Regions from separate parts of the Solibacillus sp. FSL W7-1324 genome, predicted to be linked through region 1. Evidence: predicted binding sites of a transcription regulator. Region 1 holds the regulator's gene; each other region holds the start of a gene.
What was found. The regulator LexA, encoded in region 1, represses DNA repair genes until DNA is damaged. The targets are predictions, from matches to a motif close to CGAACATATGTTCG.
Positions count from the first base shown of each region.

Region 2: the regulator LexA is predicted to act here: its motif matches at 6,113-6,126, upstream of addB (helicase-exonuclease AddAB subunit AddB).
Region 3: the regulator LexA is predicted to act here: its motif matches at 5,753-5,766, upstream of parE (DNA topoisomerase IV subunit B).

Region 1 is NZ_JBBOYH010000001.1:2,299,997-2,308,387, reverse strand. It holds gene MKY71_RS11455 (methionine gamma-lyase family protein) at 1-35, shown strand, start outside; gene MKY71_RS11450 (MerR family transcriptional regulator) at 200-580, shown strand; gene glnA (type I glutamate--ammonia ligase) at 643-1,977, shown strand; gene MKY71_RS11440 (gamma-type small acid-soluble spore protein) at 2,100-2,519, opposite strand; gene MKY71_RS11435 (DNA alkylation repair protein) at 2,792-3,499, shown strand; gene MKY71_RS11430 (5' nucleotidase, NT5C type) at 3,578-4,123, shown strand; gene MKY71_RS11425 (gamma-glutamyl-gamma-aminobutyrate hydrolase family protein) at 4,239-4,934, shown strand; gene lexA (transcriptional repressor LexA) at 5,018-5,641, opposite strand; gene yneA (cell division suppressor protein YneA) at 5,803-6,150, shown strand; gene MKY71_RS11410 (YneB family resolvase-like protein) at 6,137-6,793, shown strand; gene MKY71_RS11405 (DUF896 domain-containing protein) at 6,858-7,094, shown strand; gene tkt (transketolase) at 7,234-8,391, shown strand, end outside.
Region 2 is NZ_JBBOYH010000001.1:790,124-798,514, reverse strand. It holds gene ltrA (group II intron reverse transcriptase/maturase) at 1-464, opposite strand, end outside; gene MKY71_RS03710 (UvrD-helicase domain-containing protein) at 1,165-2,454, opposite strand; gene addB (helicase-exonuclease AddAB subunit AddB) at 2,429-6,073, opposite strand; gene MKY71_RS03700 (TVP38/TMEM64 family protein) at 6,197-6,820, opposite strand; gene MKY71_RS03695 (PDZ domain-containing protein) at 6,960-8,129, opposite strand; gene MKY71_RS03690 (S41 family peptidase) at 8,352-8,391, opposite strand, start outside.
Region 3 is NZ_JBBOYH010000001.1:1,746,467-1,754,857, reverse strand. It holds gene MKY71_RS08475 (solute symporter family protein) at 1-305, shown strand, start outside; gene MKY71_RS08470 (hypothetical protein) at 433-855, shown strand; gene MKY71_RS08465 (hypothetical protein) at 969-1,109, shown strand; gene parC (DNA topoisomerase IV subunit A) at 1,329-3,758, opposite strand; gene parE (DNA topoisomerase IV subunit B) at 3,758-5,731, opposite strand; gene plsY (glycerol-3-phosphate 1-O-acyltransferase PlsY) at 6,034-6,636, shown strand; gene MKY71_RS08445 (HesB/YadR/YfhF family protein) at 6,748-7,038, shown strand; gene MKY71_RS08440 (YczE/YyaS/YitT family protein) at 7,178-7,810, shown strand; gene MKY71_RS08435 (ABC transporter ATP-binding protein) at 7,938-8,391, shown strand, end outside.

The DNA.
Region 1 (8,391 bases):
ATGCCATTTGTTCTGCAGTCCAAAAACTGAAGTAATACTTAAGGAATCGTCCATTTAATGGGCGATTTTATTTATGTATAAAATTCGCTTTATTCTGTCAATTATCTGCTCATTTACAAAAGTTATGTTAGTTTTTCTGACATACATTTGACATTGTAAATAACAAGTCGTAATATAGCGGTAAGGGAGGTGAATTAAATTGAGTAGTGAAATTCGACGTTCAATGCCACTATTATCGATAAGTATCGTCATGCAATTAACGGATCTGACAGCAAGACAAATCCGTTATTATGAAGAGCATGATTTAATTCAGCCACACCGGACAGAAGGAAATCGACGCATGTTTTCTTTGAATGATGTCGATACTTTACTGGAAATTAAAGATATGCTTGAACAGGGTATTAATATGGCGGGAATCAAAAAAGTATTTGCTTTAAAAAACGATCCGGCAGCCCAGCAAGCGAACAAAGAAATTTCAGATTCGGACTTACGCAAAATATTACGTGAAGAAATGCGACAGGCACAGCGCATGCAAAAAACATCTATTCGACAAGGGGATTTATCACGCTTTTATCAATAGTGTGTAAATTATAAAAGATCGAGTAAAATCGGTACTGAACAAATTTAGGAGTGTGGAATTTAGTGGGCAAATATACAAAAGACGATATTAAACGTCTAGTAGAAGAACAACAAGTAAAATTCATTCGTTTACAGTTTACAGATATTTTAGGAACAATTAAAAACGTAGAAATTCCTGTAAGCCAACTAGATAAAGCATTGGACAATAAAATGATGTTTGATGGTTCATCAATCGAAGGTTTCGTACGTATTGAAGAATCAGATATGTACTTATATCCGGATTATGATTCATTCATGATTTTCCCATGGACAGCTGAAAAAGGGAAGGTAGCACGTTTCATCTGTGATATTTATAATCCGAACGGCACACCATTTGCAGGCGATCCACGTAACAACTTGAAACGTGTATTAAAGGAAATGGAAGAGCTGGGATTCACAGATTTCAACTTAGGGCCAGAACCGGAGTTTTTCCTGTTTAAACTGGATGCAAAAGGCGAGCCTAGCCTGGAAGTAAATGACCACGGCGGATATTTCGACTTGGCACCGACAGATTTAGGTGAAAACTGCCGTCGCGATATCGTATTGGAACTGGAAGAAATGGGCTTTGAAATTGAAGCTTCTCACCATGAAGTAGCACCGGGACAACACGAAATCGACTTTAAATATGCAGATGCGATTACAGCTTGCGACAATATCCAAACATTTAAATTAGTTGTTAAAACAATTGCACGTAAACACGGTTTACACGCAACATTCATGCCAAAACCTTTATTCGGTGAAGCCGGTTCGGGAATGCACTTCAACGTTTCATTATTTAAAGGAAAAGAAAATGCCTTTTATGATGAGTCTACCGAGTTAGGTCTTTCTGAAACAGCGATGCAGTTCATGGCAGGTGTACTTGACCATGTTCAAGGCTTTACGGCAATTACAAACCCGACTGTAAACTCTTATAAACGTTTAGTACCAGGTTATGAAGCACCATGTTACGTAGCATGGTCTGCACAAAACCGTTCACCATTAATCCGTATTCCATCTTCTCGCGGAGTTTCGACACGTGTAGAAGTTCGTTCGGTCGACCCATCAGCAAATCCATATTTGGCGATGGCGGTAATTTTAGAGGCTGGTCTGGAAGGAATTCGCAAAAAGTCAACGCCTCCACCAGCAATTAACCGCAACATTTATGTAATGAGCGAAGAAGAGCGTAAAGCGAACGGCATCGATAACTTGCCACCAGCTTTAGATGACGCATTAAACCTGCTTGCAAAAGATGAAGTTGTGCAACGAGCATTAGGCAACCACATCTATGCTAACTTTAAAGAAGCCAAAGAAATCGAGTTCGATATGTACCGTTCAACTGTCCATCAGTGGGAACGCGACCAATATATGAAAATGTATTAATAGAAAGCGCTGGGGTTTAAAATTCCAGCGCTTTTTTATCTGTATACATATTATTTAAAATTTTAACCAATATAATTGTTGAACTGAAAAAACCGGCAATAAAAATTGCCGGTGCGATATTTTTATTTATTGCCGTTTTGGAATTTGTTTTTACCAAATTGACCTGATGCTTGTTGTTTTTTAGCTTCAGCCTGTTGGTTTTGTTGTTTCACATGGTTAACATCTGTTTCCATGCCAAACTCAGCGCTCATTGAAGAAAGCTTCTTCTGTAAACCGCTGTTTGCGAACAAACCGGAAGACTGTTGCTTTTTAGATTCAGCTTGCTGGTTTTGTCGCTTCACTTGGTTAACGTTTGTTTCCATCCCGAATTCGGCATTCAGGGAAGTTGATTGCTTCTGTAAACCGCTGTTTGCAAACGCACCGGAAGCTTGCTGCTTTTTAGCTTCAGCTTTTTGGTTTTGCTGCATTACTTGATTAACGTCCGTTTCCATTCCGAATTCGACGTTTTTATTATTATTGATGTTGTTCTTATTTTTTGACATCAATATCACCTCCTGAGATTATTCTGTTCAGAGGCTGTTTTATTATTCGGTTAAATAATTTGCCAATTTTTTTAATCAGCTAAAAAGAGCAGCACATTAATAAGGGTACATTGTAGATTGAATATTTGTCGCAGTATACATCCCGTAAATACTATTTAAAATGAAATATATACTAGCAAGCTCATTATTGAGAAGAACGCTAGGTAAGACGGGCGTTTTAATCATATAATAGTAAGTGAAATGTAATTTTAATATCTTAAAAGGAGGAAATTATGGAACTCGATACAATGATGCAAGAGTTAGAAGCCCTCGGGAAAGAGCGTACAAAAAAGATTTATATGTCCAATGGGGCAAAGGAGCCGGTGTTCGGTGTAACGGTTGGCTCGATGAAACCGTATGTAAAACAAATAAAAATTGATCAGGAACTGGCTGAACAGCTCTATGCTACAGGCAACTATGATGCCATGTATTTTGCAGGAATTATTGCGGATCCGAAAGCTATGACTGAAGAAGATTATGACCGCTGGATGGAACAGGCCTATTTCTATATGATTTCCGATTATGTGGTTGCCGTAACATTGGCGGAATCCGATATTGCGCAAGAAGTGAGCGATAAATGGATCAATAGTAGTGAGGACCTGAAAATGTCGGCAGGGTGGCATTGTTACTGCTGGCTGCTCGGAAATCGTAAAGACGAGGAATTCTCAAAGGAAAAGTTAGTGGATATGCTTGAGTATGTAAAACAAAATATCCATCAGGCACCGCAGCGTACTCAAGTAGCAATGAACAATTTTGTCATGACAGTCGGTGTTTCATTTAAACCTTTACATGAGAAGGCCATGCAGATTGCTAATGAAATCGGACCGATTAAAACAAAACGTGAAGGGAAAAAACCGGGTGAGCTCCATGCATATGCGGAAATTGAAAAACAGGTGGAAAAAGGGCGAATCGGTTTTAAACGTAAATATGTACGTTGCTGATTGTAAAGAGTTAAACCTTGTTTTTTCACAATGAAATTGTATAAACTAAAATCAGGAAATTTCAAGGAGGCTTATTACATGAAAAAAAGTATTGCTATCGATATGGACCAGGTGCTAGCTGACTTTTATTCGAAATTACGTGTTACTTATAACGATAATTTTGGAACAAAATTTACAGACGAAGAATTTCTTCTGACGACACAGCGTGATTTGCCTCGAGAAGATGCGAAAAAATTATTTGCATTATTAAATGAGCCTGACTATTTCAGAGATTTAAAAGTACTGGATAACGATGCAATTGAAGTTATTCAAGATCTGCAGGAGCATTATGAAATTTATATTGCGACTGCTGCAATGGATGTACCGGGTTCATTTACAGCGAAATACGATTGGCTAATGGAGCATTTACCATTTATTAAAACACAGAACATTGTGTTTTGCGGAAATAAAGCGGTGATACATACCGATTATTTAATTGATGACAGCCCGCGTCAACTCGCAGCATTCAAAGGTACAGGTATATTATATTCCATGCCTTACAATCGATCTGAAGAAGGTTTCATGCGTGTTCATAACTGGAAAGAAATAAAACAGTATTTTATAAAACAAATGGAAATTGTATAAAGGTTAAAGGGTTGCGATTGGGCAATCCTTTTTTATTTTTGTAGTCATTTAGTGTAACGAAATAGTATAATTTAAATTGTTGGAATTATCTATAAATTATAAGGGGATAACAAGAATGAAACCGATTATTGGATTAACAATGTATGATTTTGACAAGAAATTGGATATTAACAACGGATATTTAACTTCAATCGAACAAGCGGGAGGCATTCCAATTTGTATACCGAATGCTACAGAAGAAAACATAGAGGCGTTATTAAACCTCATTGATGGTCTCGTATTAATTGGGGGAGCCGATATAGATCCGTTGCTGTTTGATGAAGAACCGCACCGACATATTGGAAGTGTTGTAAGAAAACGTGATGACAGCGATCTTTTATTAATGAAAGAAGCTTATAAAAGACAAATGCCTGTTCTCGGTATTTGCCGCGGACAACAGATTATGAATGTTGCATTTGGAGGGACGATCATTCAGGATATACCATCACAAGTAGAAAATACCATTTTACATAAACAACCTTCAAAGCGCGGGGAATTGGCACATACTGTTGAAGTAAAGACACCAAAGTTTCAAGAAATTTTTAAAGAGGACTTATTCCGTGTTAATACATTTCACCACCAATCGGTCGGAAAGCTCGGGGAAGGGCTCGTCGTTTCGGCAGCCGCTAAAGATGGTATCATTGAAGGGATTGAACATGAATCACATCCGTATTGTGTTGCGGTACAATGGCATCCGGAAGAATTGGCACCGAACGGGGATGTATATGCACAGCGCTTGTTTAATAGCTTTGTAGAAGCATGCAATAAATAATGAAAATCTCAGTCGTTCGCGGCTGGGCTTTTTATTCTGAAAATAAAAAACTTGCCGATTCTATGAGAATGGCAAGTTTATGATTAATGGATATTTCGATAGAGGCCGACTACTTTACCTAAAATAGAAACCTGGTTGACAATGATCGGCTCCATCGAACTGTTCTCAGGCTGCAGGCGGAAATGAGTTTTTTCTTTATAAAAGCGCTTGACAGTCGCTTCATCGTCTTCAGTCATGGCTACAACAATCTCTCCATTGTTCGCAGTGGACGTCTTTTTGACGATCACATAATCCCCATTTAATATCCCGGCTTCAATCATGGATTCGCCCATAATTTCAAGCATAAACAATTCCTCTTCCGGTGAGCCGTATGTATCGGGCAACGGAAAATATTCCTGAATATCCTCAATTGCGGAAATAGGCAGACCAGCTGTAACTTTACCGATCAACGGTACATGAATGACACCTTGTTTCGCGATGTTCAGTTCTTCCTGGTCCAATATTTCAATGGCACGCGGCTTTGTAGGATCACGGCGGATAAGCCCTTTACTTTCTAAACGAGCTAAATGCCCGTGGACAGTTGAACTGGAAGCTAAACCTACTGCTTCTCCAATTTCGCGAACTGATGGCGGATAGCCTTTAGCACGAACTTCCTCTTTTATAAAAGTTAGAATAGCTTGCTGCCGTTTTGAAATTTTTTGTGTCAACTAACTCACCTCTTTATCATGCTATTTTTCTTAAAGGTAAGTATAGCAGTATGCGAACATGAATGCAAACATAAGTTCGAAAAAACGGTTGACAAAAACATATGTTCGTATTATTATGAGAACAAATATTCCGAACATATATTCGAAAGAGGGTTTTTCTAATGAAAAAATTCAAATTAAACGGCTTCACATCAATGTTTCTACTATTCTCTGTACTTATGATGGCTTTATTTATGATGCAGGACGATAAAATTGAATTATACGAACACGTAAGCATAGAGCATGGCGATACTTTATGGTCGTTGGCAGAACAATATCGTGGTAAAATGGCTAAGCATGATTGGATCAATGAAGTAAAAAAAGAAAACGGAATGCTGGATGAAAAAGTTGCTTTAGGACAAGTATTGGTTGTACCTGTAGAAAAAGATTCACAATACATTGCCCAGCTGAATGAATCCTCCGATATGCAATCGATTAAAGTAGCGAGAGGGAACAATGATAAAAACTAAAGCAGTTATTTATTGCCGTGTCAGTACGGATAAAAATACACAAGAAACATCACTGGTGCGTCAGCAGGAGGAGCTGACGAAATATGCAAAATCATTCGGCTATAAAGAAGTAGAGATTTTCATGGATCAGCATAGCGGATATGATGTCGACCGGGACGGATTGCTCGACATGCTTGACTATATGAAAGAGTACGGCATTAAAGCACTATTTGTACAGGATGAGACCCGTTTAGGGCGTGGGAATGCCCGGATGGCAGTGCTCCACCTGCTGCAAAAATATGAAGCGACGGTATATACATTGAATGATGCAGGTCCAGTTGTATTAAACGAAATGGATACAATGCTGCTCGAAATCTTAGCGATTGTCGAAGAGTATCAGCGTCGTATGCATAACGCGAAAATCCGCCGGGGAATGCGCCGCGCTGTAGAAAATGGCTACCAGCCGCAAAATAATCTAAAAAATCGCGGCAATATTGAAGGGCGCGAACGAAAAGAAGTGCCAGTCGAAGAAATTGTTCAGCTGCGCCAGAAAGGCTTAACATTTGCGGAAATTGCGACAACTTTGTCGGGCTTGGGCATTTCTATCAGTAAAGCGACCGTACATAGAAGATATATTGAATATATGGAGCGACTTGAAGAGTAAACACTTGTTTTCAAGTCGTTTTTTTTATACCTTTGTAATAGGTAGGAAGAAAGGTGAGATTCAAATGTTATCAAAAGAAAAATTAGCTCGCATTAATGAGCTTTCTAAATTAGCGAGAGAAGGTAAATTGACGGAAGAGCAGGCAAAGGAACGTACAGCGCTGCGCAAAGAATATTTAGATACTTTCCGTACAACAATGCGCGATACAATCGAACATGTGAAAGTAATTGATGAAGAAGGCAATGATGTGACACCTGAAAAATTAAAACAAATTAAATCACAGAAAAAATTCTTAAACTAATAACTTTTCATTAATATGTCACATTTAATATAAAGTATGTCATATTTTTCGGGACGTTTTTAGAATTTATTGTTTTCTTGTGAAAATTTGTCTACACTATAAAATGTATAAATATCGTACGAGGAAAGGATGTCACATAATGACACAACAGTTGGATCAGTTAGCAATTAACGCAATCCGTACACTATCAATCGACGCAGTAGAAAAAGCAAATTCAGGTCACCCGGGTTTACCAATGGGTGCTGCACCTATGGCCTATACTTTGTGGACGAAGCAATTACGCCATAACCCGCAAAACCCTAATTGGTATAATCGCGACCGTTTTGTATTATCAGCTGGACATGGTTCCATGCTTTTATATAGTTTATTGCATCTTGGTGGCTACGGTTTAGAGATGGAAGAGATCAAAAACTTCCGTCAATGGAACTCAAAAACACCGGGACATCCTGAATATGGTCATACAGTTGGTGTAGAAGCGACAACTGGTCCATTAGGGCAAGGTATTGCAATGTCAGTAGGTATGGCTATGGCTGAACGCCACTTGGCAGCAACATACAATAAGCCAGGTAAAGACATCGTTGACCACTATACATTTGCATTATGTGGTGATGGAGATTTAATGGAAGGTGTTGCAGCAGAAGCAATTTCTCTTGCAGGCCACTTGAAATTGGATAAATTAATTGTACTATATGATTCAAATGACATTTCACTTGATGGTGATCTGGAAAAGTCATTCTCGGAAAACATCCAAAAACGTTTCGAATCATACGGATGGAACTATTTAAAAGTTACAGACGGTACAGACATTGTAGAAATTAATTCAGCAATTGAAAAAGCGAAACAAAATACTGGCGGTCCAACTGTAATTGAAGTGAAAACTGTTATCGGTTTTGGTTCTCCCAACAAATCCGGGAAAGCAGATTCACATGGTGCGCCATTAGGAATTGATGAAGTTACTTTAACAAAAGCGGCCTATGCTTGGGAGCATGAGCCATTCTTCGTTCCAACTGAAGTATATGATACATTCAAAGCGGCAAGCGAAGTGCAAGGTGTACAAGCAGAAGCGGCATGGAATGAATTATTCGAAAGCTACAAAAACGAATATCCGGAACTGGCAGCACAATTTGTCAACGCAATGGAAAACAAATTACCGGAGAACTTTGCTTCTGAATTACCTGTATATGAGGCAGGTACAGCAGTAGCTACTCGTTCATCTTCTGGTGATGCCATCAATGCAATTGCTAAAACAACACCATCATTCTTCGGCGGTTCTGCTGACTTAGCAGGTTCAAACAAA
Region 2 (8,391 bases), 1.5 Mb from region 1:
CTATTTGGTCTAAATCCATAACTGTGATTATGGAATTTCGCTTCGCATATTGGTTCAAGAACTTGTTTAATACATTGCTGTATAATTCGGTCTTCAATTGTTGGGATTCCCAACGGTCTACTACCGCCATTAGCTTTTGGTATTTCTTTTCTTCTTATTTTGTGTGGAATAAAGTTCTCCATCCTTTTTCTAACATATTTGATGAGTTTTTCGGGTTCTTGATCACCGATAGTAATAATTGTTGATTCGTTTACACCTTTAGTGAGTGACCCTTTATTTTTCTTGATGTTTCTATATGCTAGTAAGATGTTTTCCCTATCTACTATGAGTTTGTAGAGATTTTTGAATTTCTTGTTGTTTTGACTATCTTTGTAAAGCTTGTCGAAGGTTTCTTGCATACCGTAATACTCATTATTTCGTAAAGACTGTCGTTTCAAAACTTTTTCGTTTGCTGTATCAGTCAACACTTTCACCACCATTTACGCGATTTGGTGATTGCATTTCTTTTAGTCATACGAGAACCTGATATTATAAAATATTGTTTTAGTTATTCATAAATTGACTAATGGCTATCCCTCCACCGCTTATTATCACGGCTTCAACGGTACTGTGCCATCACTTTCACTGACTTTAAATAGGGTTATAAATATCAGTTTTCCCCTATACCTCTTCATCGAGTGCAATCTCTCCAAGTAGCCAGCTTCCCACGTTCCAAGAAATCATATCTGTACATATAATACCTTTAGGTCATTCCTTTAGCCCTGTTAGCTTGATAGTGCCTGTAACACTATAAGGTGTTTCATAAAGACGAATTTTACTCCACCTCACTAACCCAACAATCAGTTGGTGTACCCTTTCGAATACCTATATCTCTAGAGCCGTACATTCGGAATTTCGTCAGTAAAGGATTTTTCCTCTACATTCTAACCATGGGTATTTTTATAGAACCCCAGCCTATCTACCGCACAAGATACCTCTATCTCGCTTTCCTTCTTTCGATTAGGGCAATATTCAGCTGACTTCACCGAGCTTATAACGTTCATATGATTGCACACATCAACGCTATTCGGAGGATTAGGTCGAGCCTTTCAGAGCGTTACCTCATCGTTCGACTCATCTGATTTCTTAGTTCTCCTAGCTATTGCTAGTGGCTAATCTTTTCAATTAGCAACGTGTCGCACCATCCTGATATTCATCGACAAGCACTTCTTTGAAACGCTTCTGGAAATTCAATGCCACATCGGACGGCTGGGGTGGATTTGACGTGCTTTCTTCATCTGTCAAAATCTCCAGCGCATAATGCTCCAAATCCGAAAAATCAAGCAGGCCGCGCTCTTGCTTCGCTTTTTTAAACGCTTCACTGTATTCAATCGTCAGTTTCACGAGTGTTTCCAAAATCGGCTTTGTCGCCGCCATTTCCTGAACATACAACTTAGGATGACGCGCAAAAAATGTTTCCTTTAAATCCGTAAGCATTTCTTTTGCCGTATCACGATGATTTTTCGCTACCGCATAAGTTTGCTTATCTTCCTCTGTATCCTTTTTCGTCAAAGGCTTGATCCGACCGAACTCAACTGCAGGGATCAGCTCATATGCCTGTTCCCATGAACCTTCCTCCATCGCTTCAAGTACATGCTTAACCCCTGTATATTCCGCTTCAAACAATGGCTTGTTTTTCTCTAAAGCAGGTGTAACGGTCATGATTTGCAATCCTTTTTCAAGCCGTGTGGCAATTTCTTTCAGACTCCCGATTATAAACGGACGCACTTCCTTCGCAATACCCAACTCATCAATCGGACTTTCCGGATCGATATCGTATTTCTCGGGCAATGCGCGCAGCCATTCATACGGGTTTGGCTGAACACGCGACACTTTATACATTTCCTGCAGCAACAGTTCAATTGCCTGGTCACTGCGGTCAGAGGCAAAGCTGTCGACTAATGTGTATAGCTCCTCTTTCGTAAACAATGTTTCCATATCACCCCGGTATGCCTTTTCAAGCACATCCATCAGTACATCATCTTGCAATAACGAAGCTTCTTCTGTACTTGCCAGACGGAAGCCCGGGTCCAGATCAATCGTGTATGCATATTCACGGCAAATTGATAAGCAGAAAGAATGCAGTGTTGAGATTTGCGCTTTGTTCAATAAACTTAACTGACGGCGCAGAAAATGGTTGCTCGGATTTTGGGCAAGTTCCTTTTCAAGCGCTTCCGCCATCCGGTTGCGCATTTCCGCAGCCGATGCATTTGTAAACGTTACAACGAGCAGCTCATCCACATCAATCCGCTTATCTTCAGGCGCCAATATCTTTTGGATCAGTCGCTCGATCAATACCGCTGTTTTCCCTGAACCGGCCGCTGCTGATACTAATATGTCATGGCCGGATGCGTAGATGGCTTTCCACTGCACATCTGTCCATTGAACATCACTCGGCTTCGCTGGAATTGTCATCTGCACATACCACCTTTTTAATGTTTTCAAATACTTCCTGTTCCGGCTGTTTCTTAATTTCATTGAAACTGTTGCCTGTTTCCGACTGGTCGAACTGGCAAACCGATTTAAAACTGCAATACGTACAAGCCTTTTGATTACCAAGGCTGTACGGCTTAATTTCCGTATTCCCGCGGTAAATTTCATTGCCTGCCTGACGGAATTTATAGTGTACGAACTCCTGCAGGTTTTCCATCTGTTCCTGTTCAATTACTTTTGAGGATCGGCTGTTAAATTCCGGGTTGTCTCCGCTTTTAAACGCGGCCGGTACGATAATTGACGATTTACTCGGCTCGAGTGACTGGTCCATCAATTGCGCCACTTCCACATCTTTTACCATATAGCCGCTCAACTTGAACTTTTCCTGACGCAGATTTTCCACACGGTCATACTGCTCATAGTCTTCTGTCGGAATGAGCGGATTGTGCACATGCAGGTAGAACATTCCCGCGGCCTGAACAATAATATTCTCCAGCTCCGATAAGTCCTGGATGAACTTCCCTTCCCGTGCGATAATCGGGATATTTTTCATCGCTACATCTAAATACGTCAACAGCTGCAGCGAAATCCCGTTATATACTTCTGTAAAATCAAGCTTGCGTCCGCTTGATTTATAATCGATCACACGCAAATACAGATTTTCCGCATCTTTATATGCATCAATCCGGTCAATTTGCCCGCGCACATACATTTTCCGGTTATGTTCCAGATCAATTTTCAGTGCTTCCAGCGGGTTACGGTCATCCTGTTCCGTATTTTTATCGTCGCGTTTCCCGAACGGCTTTTCATGGGCTATCGCTTTAAACTTCGACAGTTCACTTTGATTGATTAGCGCATAAATTGTACGTGCTACGATTTTCACAAGTTTCGTTTTAATATATTCAAAGCGGTGACTGCTTTTTAAAATACTGTACGAGAAATAGTCCGCCAGTTTTGAAATCGTTTCATCCGCCTTTTTATAGCATGCTACATATGTTGTAAGCGGAATCGATGGCTCTTTCTCGGATAAAATCGTCCGTATTGCCTCATGGAACAGATCACCCATCGCGAAGGTCTCGAGCTTGAATTCTGTACGCTCCTGCAGTTTCAGCCCGTAAGACACAAAATGTGAATACGGACAGCTGTAAAAGCGTTCAATACGCGATACACTTGCCAAAAAGTCTTCCCCATACAATGCAGTCGCTATATCTTCCGTTAACGGTTCTGCTTCATTCGTCGTATAGAGAGGTTTTTCCACGATGTTCAGTACATCTTTCCAGCGCGGTTCCCGTTCATAAAATGCTTTTAACGCCGCCCATTCTTCAGTAAGCGGACGTCGCTCATGCTGTGCCTGTTTAAGCTGGGTCATTAAGAAACCGATTGCCGGTGATGGGTGCTGTATATACTTGAGCACATTGTCTTTATGAAGCTCATCAAGCGGATCCATCGCAATTTGACGATGCGGCATTGTACGAACCGTTTTTTCCTCTGAAGTACCTTGGTTTTCGGTAATTTCAAACATGCTGTGCAGCCGGTTAATATAAAGTGAAGGAAGCTTGCTTTTACTTTCCTCATCCGCATTTGCATACGTAATATATAAATAGTCGGTCGATGAAGAAATCGCACGGTAAAACAGAAAACTTTCCTGCAGAAGTCGGCTTTTTATACCCGGTGCCAATTCCACATCAATTTTCTCAAATGTTTCACGCTCGTCATCAGAGAGAAGGCCACCCGCTTCCATACGCATCGGGTAGACCCCGTCATTAACACCGATGACGAAAATGGCCTTTTTGTTGTCAAAACGCGCAAACTCGACTGTCGATACGGTCACTTCATCCAATGTCGGCGGTACACTTGCAAACTCTAGTGTTTCATAGCCTTCATCCAAAATCTGTGCGACTTCTTCCAACGGCATAATTTTATCGCCGAACATCAAGTCAAATTGATCCAAAATATGAATCCAGCCATTCCAGGCTTGTTCATGCTCCAATGACTGATGGAGTGAATCAGCCTGCTCTTCCTGCTCCTGCATTTTCAGCAGTTTCTTATAAATATCAAGCTGTTCCATAAACTCATACAGTGCCACTACAATTTCACGGCCTGTTTTTTTACCTTTCAACCGGTTCTGCAATGCCAATACCGGTTCCCGGATTAAGTCACGTACGGATTTTAAAAGCTGCTCATGCTCCAGTTCGTCTTCTGTCTGAACCGCATTCACTTTTTCCAGCGATTTAAAACGGCGATAATGCCATACTTCATCTTTCATCCAGCGATCATGAACAATTCCTTTGGCGATGACGAAGTTTTCCAAAATGTCCGCTCTGTCCCGCATTGCGACCAAATTTGCTCCATAAGGGAAAAACAGATCGGTTTTAATGCTTCTGAAAACCGGCTCGTATTTCCAGTTCGTCGTAATAATCTCCAGTACAGATCGACTGAATTCAATCAATGGGTGGTAAAGCATCGCCCGCTTCTCATTTGAGAAAAACGGTATTTCGTATTGAGTAAAGGTCGTACCGATAATCGCATCGTATACATCCGCCTGGCGATACATTATTCCGATATCTTTATAGCGCAGCCCCTTTTCAAGAACGAGTTGTTTAATTTCCTGGGCAATACTTTGCACTTCTGCGCGCGGGTTTACACCTTCTAATATTTTCGCATGGCCCGTTGATTCGACTGGTTTATCGGTAATTTTGTCGAAGCAATGTTCAATATGCAGCAAGTCCCGATTTTTCGCACGGTAGTTTACTTCTAAATGGACACGTGGCTCCTCTTCAATATCAATTCCACGTTCGAACCGTAATTTTTGCAGTTCATTCTTTATTTTGTCATATGTCATCGCAGCCCGGTAAAACACGGAGCCTTCCAGTAAATCCATTTGCGGGTCTTCCATCGGGAGCACGATTGTAACACGCTTCGCATAAATAAGAAGCTCTTTTAAAATGGCCAATTCCTGTCCATTAAATGAAACAAACCCATCCAGGTAGATGTGGGTATTGCGCAAGCTTTCCATCTTCGGAATACGCTCAATTAAAAGCGGGAAGTAGCCATCGCCATCAATATATTCTGTCCCGATGCGCTCATGCAGCTGCTTTAAAATGATATTCAAATCATGCAATTTATGAAGCAGCACTTCACTTGCACCGTTTACTTTTAATGAATCGATCAGCGGGTCGATTGTTTCCACATCGATATGATATTGACTGAATTCCTTTAAAATCTGCTCGACTTCTTTTGTAAAACCGGGTTTACCCGCCGCACGTTTAAATAGTAGAAACTCTTCCTGATGTTCTTCCAAAATACGTCGTAACAGCATGCGGTACCCTGTGCCGTCAATACGTTCGTGGGCAATACCGCCTTCATTTTGCAGCACAAACCAGGCAAGCCTTTTGAATGTCATAACCTGTGCACGCATCATTCCTTCAATGTCATATTTCGTTGTCAGCTCATATTCCGTTGAAAACGACATTTGGTCAGGAACTAATATAAAAATTGGATGTCCAAATATATTTGTTTTTAAATCATCGACAATCTCACGGTGAATCAATGTTGTTTTCCCCGTACCTGCCCGTCCTGTAATAACTCGTAACGTCACCATTCCCACCTCACTTCTATTTCTTTCTTCTATTATAATATAAGAATACATGTTCGCGCATTAATTGCAATCATACAAAAAAGCCCTGCCTTTTCACTATTTGTAAAAAGCCAGGACTTCTAGTTTTTATTTATGTTTTCGCAAATTCCCGATTTCTCGTAAATCTCTTTCCACGCGCTTATTTAAAATCTTTTCAATCAGTTTGCCGATTCCCCAAATGATTAAAATAATTACAGCTGACATAATAAGTTTGACAGGAGAGGTTAAAATGTCACGCAGATCACTGCCTAAGTAGCTAATTAGAAAGATTAAAATAGGTTTTGAAATAAGAAGTGTCAAAAAATAATATTTCTTTTTTATATGAGATAGACCCGCAACCGTATTGACAACGACTACAGGTGTAAACGGCAGGCACAGCAGAACAAACAGTGGTGTAAATCCTCTAATATCCACCCAGTTAATCAATTTTTTTACTTGTTTCTGTTCTTTAATCCGACGGAAGAGCCGGTACTTTCCGAACATGCGAATCATAAGAAAGAACATATAGGAACCTGCTACTGTTCCAAGCCAGGACAGTAAAAATCCCCAAAACAACCCGTATGCGGCTGCATTGGCAATGATGATTACGAACAGCGGCAATATCGGTATAAATGATTCCAAAAACGTTAATAAAACTCCGAAAAACGGGCCTAGTAACTTATATTTTTCTACAACTGTTTCTATATTATCGATTGTCAGCCAATCTAACATAACCACTCACCCCTACCAAAAACGATAAAAATTCCTGAAGTTACACAATGCTGTCTAGTACAATTTAATCTTAACATAATTTGTTTATACCCGTTTTAGCCAAAAAAAAGAACCTCGTATTATCGAGATTCTTTTGAAATTAACTGACAACTAATAATCCAATTTTATGATTATCATCACGATGGACAACATGCTGGGCAAGGCGCAACTCACCAGAATGATCCAGCACTTCCAAACGGCAATGGGCAGCATTGATCTGCAATGCTTTATACAAATCTTCTTCTGTAAAAACATCTTGTCCATTTACACGCTTGATAATTTCACCTGCGACAAGCCCCATTTTCTCAGCAGGGGAATCCGGTAAAATACCGGCAATCATCACACCTTTATCACTGCGTACAACGGCATAGCTGTTACGGTCCTCTGAACGACTATAATGAATACCGATAATTGTACGAGAAATTGCTCCTAACGCTAATGCTGCTGCCCCAAGTATCGGCAGGAGATAAGCGGCCAATCCGACAACGAGCACAAATTGGCCTATCATTATAATTGAACGTCCCATTTGAGGATAAACATTCATCGGCAGCTTCTGACGCACCATCTGCTGGAAGCCGATAATAAATGGGAAAACAATGATTGAAAACTGTTCTGCTCCAATCGTAAACTGTGGCCAATAAGGTGCAAAATTTTGAATCCCTTCACCCGGAATAACAGTAAAGACCGGTAAAATCCAAAGCTGTTTACTAAAATAACCGATCCCGTTTAATCCACGTTTTGTTTTCTCAACAATCGGTGAAGCAAACCGGGCACCATAACGGCGGATTAAAATTCCTTCCGCCATCAGCAAAAGCCCTGTCATTATCGGAACGGTCATAACAAGCTCGTCCGTAACATTTCTACCTGCCAACTCAATTGTTCCGATTGTATATGACCAATCTTGCCATTGCATCCAAACGATTCCGCAAAAAGCAACTGCCATCACAATCGCTGGCGATAATAATTGATACAGATAAATAATCATACCTGCGAGACTTACAATAAATACAATTGTCAATAATTCGAGTGATACTGTTAAGCCTATTACAAGACTAAATAAGGAAATAATAACGGACAGCATAAAGCCCATCGCAAGCATATTTTTCAGCTCGGACCAGCCACCTAGTATCCGTCGGTTAAAATACCTTCGTTCGCGCTTCACTCGGCGATACCCTAAATATACTGCGGAAATGATGGCGACATAAAACAAAGGATTTATAAAAAACCGGCCAATCCCTTTTAAAATTTCAATCAAAACTGTTCCATCCATATTCTCACCTACCGTACGAATAATTGTACCAAATCCTTTCCGTAATGCGTAGTCCCATTTGTACCGGAATAGAAATAAAGGCTTGGCGGTGGAATTGGAGATGTAGGGGGCGAGTTAAATAAGGAGGTATCTTTCAGACCGTTTTCTAAATAAAATGTTGAACAAATAAAAAAAGCCCATTTCATTAAAGAAACGAGCCCTCAATCTCTTTTATACTATCAATCACTCAAACTGATGCATTATATAACTAATCGCCATCTGC
Region 3 (8,391 bases), 550 kb from region 1:
TCTACACAATTTACTGGAAACGCTTCAACACATCAGGTGCTGTTACAGCGATGTTAACAGGTTTAATCTCTGCATTAATCCTAGTTGCCGTTTCTCCAAACGTATGGAATCCGGTTGAAGGTAAAGCAATCTTTGTTGGTGAACCGTTAATTATGTTAACGAACCCTGCATTAATTTCTGTACCTCTTGGTTTCTTAGGTGGATTTATCGGTACAATGATTTCTAAGGAAAGAAATGATCTGAAATACCGCGAAGTTGAAGTAAAAGCGCAAACTGGTATTTCTGTACAAGACATTTCTCACTAATCATACTCTTCCTTACTTCGACGAGTTGAGGAAAAACAAATCAGCTTCTAACAATGTTAGAGGCTGATTTTTTATAACTTCCTTGTTATTATGAAATCTCCCCTATCCTATGTTGAGGAGTGAAGCGATGACGGTTGAACAACATATACGTGTATTCATTTGTGTTGTAGTGATGGGCTGTATTGTCGGCTTTGTACTAAACGGGAAAGAAATTGAGACGGACTCCCCTTATATCGATTACGTAAAAGCGCAGCAATGGCCTTTTAACGAAGCGTTGCACATTGCGGATGTATTTGATGGCCATTATGAATTGACCTACTGGGAGTACTTTACTGCGCGAAATGGCGAGCATGTCGTCCAGTTTACCGGAACGAATGCTGAACAGCAGGATATTTACCAGTTTATCGTCGAAAAAGATTACACAGGATTTCTAATCGGTGCGGTCAAACAAAATAATATCCTTTTGCCGCCTGAACAAAAATGGTCTTTTGTCAAAACGCTCACGAATAAAAAAGCGTCAAAATCCGGAGAATTTCTTGCCGGATTTTGACGCTTTTTCTTGGCTGTTTTTCTAGTAAAAACAGGAATATTCTCCTTAATATTTCATGGTACAATAGAAAAGCAGCATCCAGCTGACTCCTTTTGTAAAGGAGGTGTACTACTGTGTCTTATCCATCACGCAAAGAAAAGGCTAAGGCTGTTTCGGAAAAAAAGCGTAAGGAAAAACTCGCCATTTTTCGTTATGCGACAGATCTTTTTCGACTTGTCGATACCATTTATCGTTTTTTCCGAATGATGCTGTAAAAAATTTATTTTCACCACTTAGACTCGCCATCTAGGTGGTGTTTTTAATTTCCATCCAATGAGCAAATAAAAAAGCGATTGGGGGCCACCCAACCGCTTTGTACTACTGTAGATCCATCACGCATGAATCTTACTAACTTCATTGTATGAAAGTATGCCTTTCATGTCAATGAATTACTTTTATCATATGTTTTGTTTTCGGCTAATATACATGAATCCTTACTCTGTCTTTTCAACATAGGCGCGGCAGATTGCCCCATCGCCATCTGTATCAATTCGCAGTGATCCGTTTGAGTAACGGTCCGCTCTCGTTAAGGATGTTACTGAAATTGTTTCCTGAATGCCTTTTTCGGTCTCGATTGTAAACGTATTTCTAAAGTTCACAACTAAAATTGTGTAAATACGGTGCGGGTTCGATTTTAACTCTTTTAAAATAACGACACCGCGTTTCGCACGGTTGCCAAGTTCAAGTTCAGATAACAGCATACGCTTAACGGCACCGCGCTGTGTAACGATAACGAGTTCTTGTTCCTGCTCCGGATTTAAGATAGCCACCGCCGCAAGATACTCGCCCTCTTTAACAATGATTCCTTTAACGCCAGCTGTTTTCACTCCTGTTACCGGAAGATCTTCCATAGGGAATCGGATTGTATAGCTTGTGTTTGTCGAAAGCAATACTTCTTCTTTATCCGTAACGAGACGAGCAAAAATCATCTCGTCATCGCCTTTTAAATTCATTGTCTTAATCGGTTTCGAATAACGCGTGACAATGTAATCGGCAAGTGCCGAACGCTTAATTTGACCTTCTCTTGTAGCTGTAAATACATACAGATCCGGTTTTTCGAACGTATCAATCCCAATGACTTCGATGATTTCCTCGTTTGAGTCGATCGGTACAATACTCGAAATATGCTGTCCGAGATCCTTCCAGCGAATATCCGGCAATTCATGTACCGGCTGGTAAATGTAATGTCCTTTGCTTGTGAACAGCAGTAAATGATGCTGTGTATTCAAGTTGGCTTCATACAGCAAGTAATCGGAATCTTTCATCGCAAAGTCCTTGCCGTTGGATGCATTGTGTGAACGAAGGCTTGTCCGTTTTACATAGCCGTCTTTTGTCACGGTTACAACAACTTCTTCGCTTGGTACCAACACATCACGCGTTACTTTAATTTCTTCGATTTCTGCTTCGATCGTTGAAAGACGCGGTGCCGTAAAACGTTTTTTAATATCGTTCAATTCCGATTTAATAACACGGATCAATTTCTTTTCGTCCTCTAAAATGGCTTTCAGTTTCACAACAAGCTGTTGGAGCTCATCCTGCTCTTTTTGAAGCTGTGTAATATCGGTATTTGTTAAACGGTAAAGCTGAAGGCTGACAATTGCTTCTGCCTGTTCTTCCGTAAAACCGAATTTCTCCATAATGTTATTTTTCGCATCACGTTTATCTTTCGATGCACGGATTGTTTCAATCACTTCATCTAAAATGGATAAGGCTTTCATAAGTCCTTCAACGATATGTAAGCGATCCTCTGCTTTTGTTAAGTCATATTGGGATCTGCGTCGCACAATTTCCTTCTGGTGATCAATGTACGCATCCAACATGAGCGGCAATGTCATCATCATCGGACGACGGTTATGAATCGCAATCATATTGAAGTTATATGAAACTTGCAAATCCGTTGATTTTAATAGGAAATTTAAAATCCCTTGTGCCGGCACATCTTTTTTCAGCTCAACAACAATTCGTAAACCGTCACGATCCGATTCATCACGAATTTCGGAAATGCCGTCCAAACGTCGGTCATTTACACGCAGCTCGTCCATTTTACGGATCATGTTGGCCTTATTTACTTCAAACGGGATTTCGGAAATGATTATCTGCTCTTTATTGCCTTTTAACTGCTCAATTTCAGTACGTGAACGGACAATGATTTTCCCTTTGCCTGTTTCGTACGCTTTTTTAATGCCGTCTAAACCTTGAATAATCCCGCCTGTCGGAAAATCCGGGCCTTTAATGACAGTCATCAGTTCATCGACTGTGCAGTTTTTATTGTCAAGACGCATTAAAACCGCATCAAGTGCTTCCTGCAGATTATGTGGCGGAATATCCGTCGCATAACCAGCCGAAATCCCTGTTGCGCCGTTAACTAATAGATTCGGGAATCGAGATGGCAATACAGTCGGTTCCATATCCTGGTCATCGAAGTTCGGAACGAATTCAACTGTATTTTTATTAATGTCACGTAACAGTTCTGAGGCAATCGCCGAAAGTCGAGCTTCCGTGTAACGCATCGCGGCTGGCGGGTCCCCATCGACAGAACCGTTGTTACCGTGCATTTCAATCAGCATATGACGGCTTTTCCAGTCCTGACTCATACGGACCATCGCATCATATACAGAGCTGTCACCGTGCGGATGGTAGTTACCGATTACATTACCGACTGTTTTTGCCGATTTACGGAACGGCTTGTCAAAAGTATTACCTTCATGGAACATCGCATATAATATACGACGTTGTACAGGTTTTAGCCCGTCACGTGTATCCGGTAATGCACGGTCTTGAATAATATATTTGGAATAGCGACCAAAACGGTCACCCATTACTTCTTCTAATGGCAAATCTTGAAATTTTTCTACAAAACTCATTATTCGTTAACCTCCTCATGCTGGATGAATTCATTTTCTAAAATGCTTGCATCCTCTTCCATGCCGAAGTTGACGTTTGATTCAATCCATTTACGACGAGGCTCTACTTTATCGCCCATCAATGTTGTAATACGACGTTCTGCACGTGCTCCATCTTCAATTTTCACACGGATTAATGTACGTGTTTCCGGATTCATCGTTGTATCCCAAAGCTGGTCGGCATTCATCTCACCTAACCCTTTATAGCGCTGAATGATATAGCCTTTGCCGATTTTCTTCGTAGCGGCACTCAGCTCCTGTTCAGTCCAGGCATAGATCAGCTCCTGCTTTTTACCCGACCCTTTCGATACTTTATAAAGAGGCGGTAACGCGATATACACTTTTCCTGCTTCGATAAGCGGACGCATATAACGGTAGAAGAATGTCAGCAACAGTACTTGAATATGGGCACCATCTGTATCGGCATCGGTCATGATGACAATTTTATCGTAAGCGGCATCTTCCACTGAGAAATCAGCTCCGACACCGGCACCGATCGTATGGATAATCGTCGCGATTTCTTCATTTTTCATAATATCCTGCAGCTTGGCCTTTTCGGTATTGATGACTTTACCGCGCAACGGCAAAATTGCCTGGAATGTACGGTCACGGCCTTGTTTTGCCGAACCGCCAGCAGAGTCACCCTCTACTAGGTATAATTCATTTCTCGAAGCATTTTTCGACTGTGCAGGTGTCAGCTTACCGGACAGAAGCGTACTCGATTTTTTCTTTTTCCCGTTACGGGCATCATCACGTGCTTTACGTGCAGCTTCACGCACTTGTTGGGCACGAATGGCTTTCCGCACTAAAGAAGCCGATAGCTCGGCGTTTTCTTCTAGGACATACATTAATTGTTCTGAAACAACGGTATCAACAGCAGAGCGTGCTTCTGATGTACCAAGCTTCCCTTTTGTCTGCCCTTCAAATTGCAGCAGATTTTCAGGAATACGGACAGAAACAATTGCTGTCAGGCCTTCACGAATATCCGTGCCTTCCAGGTTTTTATCTTTTTCTTTCAGCAATCCGATTTTGCGTGCGTATTCATTGAATACACGTGTCAACGCTGTTTTAGCACCCGTTTCGTGCGTACCGCCATCACGTGTACGGACATTGTTAACGAATGATAAAATCGTTTCGGAATAACCGTCGTTAAATTGCAGCGCGAATTCCACTTCAATTTCCTGAATGATGCCTTCTACATATTTAACCGGATGCAATACATCTTTTTCTTCGTTTAAATATGCAACGAATGCTTCAATACCGCTTTCATAATGGAAAATTTCATGCTTTCCTTCTCCGCGCTCATCGATCAATTCAATTTTTAAACCTTTTAATAAAAACGCAGATTCGCGTAAGCGCTCTGCCAAAGTATCATAATTATATTTAACGACAGAAAAAATCGTCGGATCCGGCAAGAAATGTACTAGTGTTCCTGTTTCCTTCGTTTTTCCGATCATATCAAGCGATGTAGCCGGCTTCCCGCCTTGCTCAAAACGTTGGCGGTAAATTTGCCCGTCACGATAAATCGTTACTTCCAAAAATGTTGATAAGGCATTTACAACGGATGAACCTACACCATGTAAACCACCACTTGTTTTATAGCCGCCTTGTCCAAACTTTCCGCCTGCATGAAGGACGGTGAAAATAATTTCCGGGGTTGGTTTGCCCATTTTATGCATACCTGTTGGCATACCACGACCATGGTCACGCACGCTAATACTGTTATCTTCATGAATCTTCACGATGATATGATGTCCAAATCCAGCAAGCGCTTCATCCACTGCATTGTCTACAATTTCATACACTAAGTGGTGAAGACCTCGACTATCTGTAGAACCAATATACATCCCTGGTCTTTTGCGTACGGCTTCTAAACCTTCTAATACTTGAATGGCATCTTCATTATACGAAATACCGGTTTGGTTTTTTACCAAATGTAATCCCCTCCAAAAATACAAACAAACGTTCTATTTACTACCTAATCGTACGCTCAAATATGCATGATGTCAATGTTTAAAGGTACTGATTTAGGCTTTGCAAAGATTAATTGTATCACCAATAACGAACGTTTAAAAGCATATCCTTTAGCAGCAAACAATAAAATGTAACTTTTTCCCTGTTTTTTACATAGGCGAAAAAATAATACCTCTTTCCTTCTATTAAAAAACATTGTAAAATATTCAATACATACTATTAGTACCAACTGATAATTCTGAATTCGAAAGGAGCACAACACTTGATCAACGCGTTAATTATTATTTGTGCTTATTTAATCGGTTCCATTCCATCAGCTTTATGGATTGGCAAAATTTTTTACAAAACGGATATTCGACAAAAAGGCAGCGGCAATTTAGGCACGACCAATACATTTCGAGTATTGGGCAAAAAACCGGGCATCGCCGTATTGCTTATTGATATATTGAAAGGGACGGCTGCGGTATTGCTTCCGTTATTGCCGTTTTTCGCAGACAGCACGGTCCATCCTTTAATCTTGGGTGTCATCGCAGCTGCGGGCCATATGTTCCCGATTTTCGCCAGTTTCCGTGGAGGAAAGGCGGTTGCTACGAGCGGTGGCGTTATTTTAGGCTATAATTTACCGTTATTTATAATTTTAATCATTGTATTTGTCATCGCTTTAAAACTAACAAAAATGGTCAGCTTATCATCTATGATTGTGTCCGCTGCAGCGGTGATTTATGTCATCGGTCATTGGATGATAACGGGTGAATATGCGTTATTCATTTTAGTTGTCGTATTGGCTGGCTTCATTTTTTACCGTCACCGTGAAAATATTAAGCGGATCAAAGCCGGTACTGAACCGAAAATTAAAGGATTTTAACTAATTGACTGAAGGGGTTTCCTTTCAGTCTTTTTTTGTAGTCAAAATTTCAGAACGCGAGCTTTGTAAGTTTTTTTTATTTCCTGCATAATGACAGTAGAGGTGAAATATATGGAAATCAGACTATCAGAAAAAGCACTTACTTGGTTTAAACAGGAAATGGAAGTAGAAAAAGGCGATTTCATTCGTTTTTATGCAAGGTATGGAGGTTCTTCACCTTTTCATGAAGGGTTTTCGTTAGGGATGACGCGGGAGCAGCCGCATGAAATAGGCATTGAAACCGTTGTGGAAGATATTCATTTTTATATTGAAAAGTCCGATGAGTGGTTTTTCAACGAACATCATTTAGTTGTAGATGTCGCCGATTCATCCGATGAATTAACTTATTCCTATGAAAAATAAACACCTTTTTATCGCTCTCTAATACGAACAATTCGCCGTCGAAAAGTTCAAATGTTTCGAAATTTTAGTAAATCCGTTTTTGCCGATTCAATCGTTATAATGAGTAAGGATTATATCGAAGATTGATGAGGGATTATATGTGAAAGCGAAACAGGAATTTTATTGGCGCTGCGTATTTTTTATTGCAGGCATCATTGTTTTATCATTAGGCGTGACATTAACGATCAAAGGACAAATACTTGGCGTTGGGTCATGGGATGTCCTTCATATCGGACTACAAAAAAACTTGGGCTTAACGGTCGGTACATGGTCTATCATTTTAGGCTTGCTCATTCTGGCTGTTGATACGTTTTTCACGAAAAGATTGCCGAAAGTCGGAACGTATTTGGACATGTTCCTGACAGGTATTTTTATTGATATATTTATGATTGTATTACCGGATGCGAATACACTGTTTGAACAAACATTGGCATTTGTTGTTGGCGTTATCCTGCTGGGCTTCGGCTGCGGCATGTATATGGTGGCTAACCTTGGTGTAGGGCCTCGTGACACGTTAATGCTGTTGTTGGTTCACCGTCTTGGCTGGAGTGTCAACCGTGCACGTACAACAATGGAAGTAACGGTTGCTATAATAGGTTTTATATTGGGCGGACCAGTCGGAGTCGGTACGGTATTTATGGCGTTCGGCTTAGGGCCTGTCGTACAATGGGCGCTCAAATGGAACGGAAAGCTGTTCCACCGCGCAGCAGGTGTTGAGAGTGTCGTTATATAAAAATATGTAGAGAGCAAGCATTATGCGTTTGCTTTCTTTTTTTTATATTTAAATTATTACAATTTTCAAAAAATACTTTCGTAACAATGTAAAAAAGTGCATAGTAATAAGTGGAGGTGTTTTTAAAATGATACATATTGAAAATATCCATTTATATCGCAATGACAAGAAGATTTTAGATGATTTAAGCTGGCATGTGCAAAAGGGACAGCATTGGGCCATTTTAGGGTTGAACGGCTCAGGCAAAACGACGTTGCTGAAAGTCATTAACGGCTACATTTGGCCAAACAAAGGAAGCGTCCAAGTACTTGGTGAAACATATGGCAAGACCTATATACCGAAGATGCGGACGCGGATCGGCTGGGTAAGCAACGCGATGATCGATAATTTCAACTGGCAGGATAATGCGATTGAAATCGTGCTCAGCGGAAAATTCGGGGCCCTTCGACTATTCAATGATGTGACAGATGAAGAAATTAATCATGCAGTTTCTATTATGAAGCATTTTCACTGTGATCATTTAGCAAATAAATCATTCGAGCATTTGTCACAAGGTGAACGGCAGCGTGTTCAAATTGCAA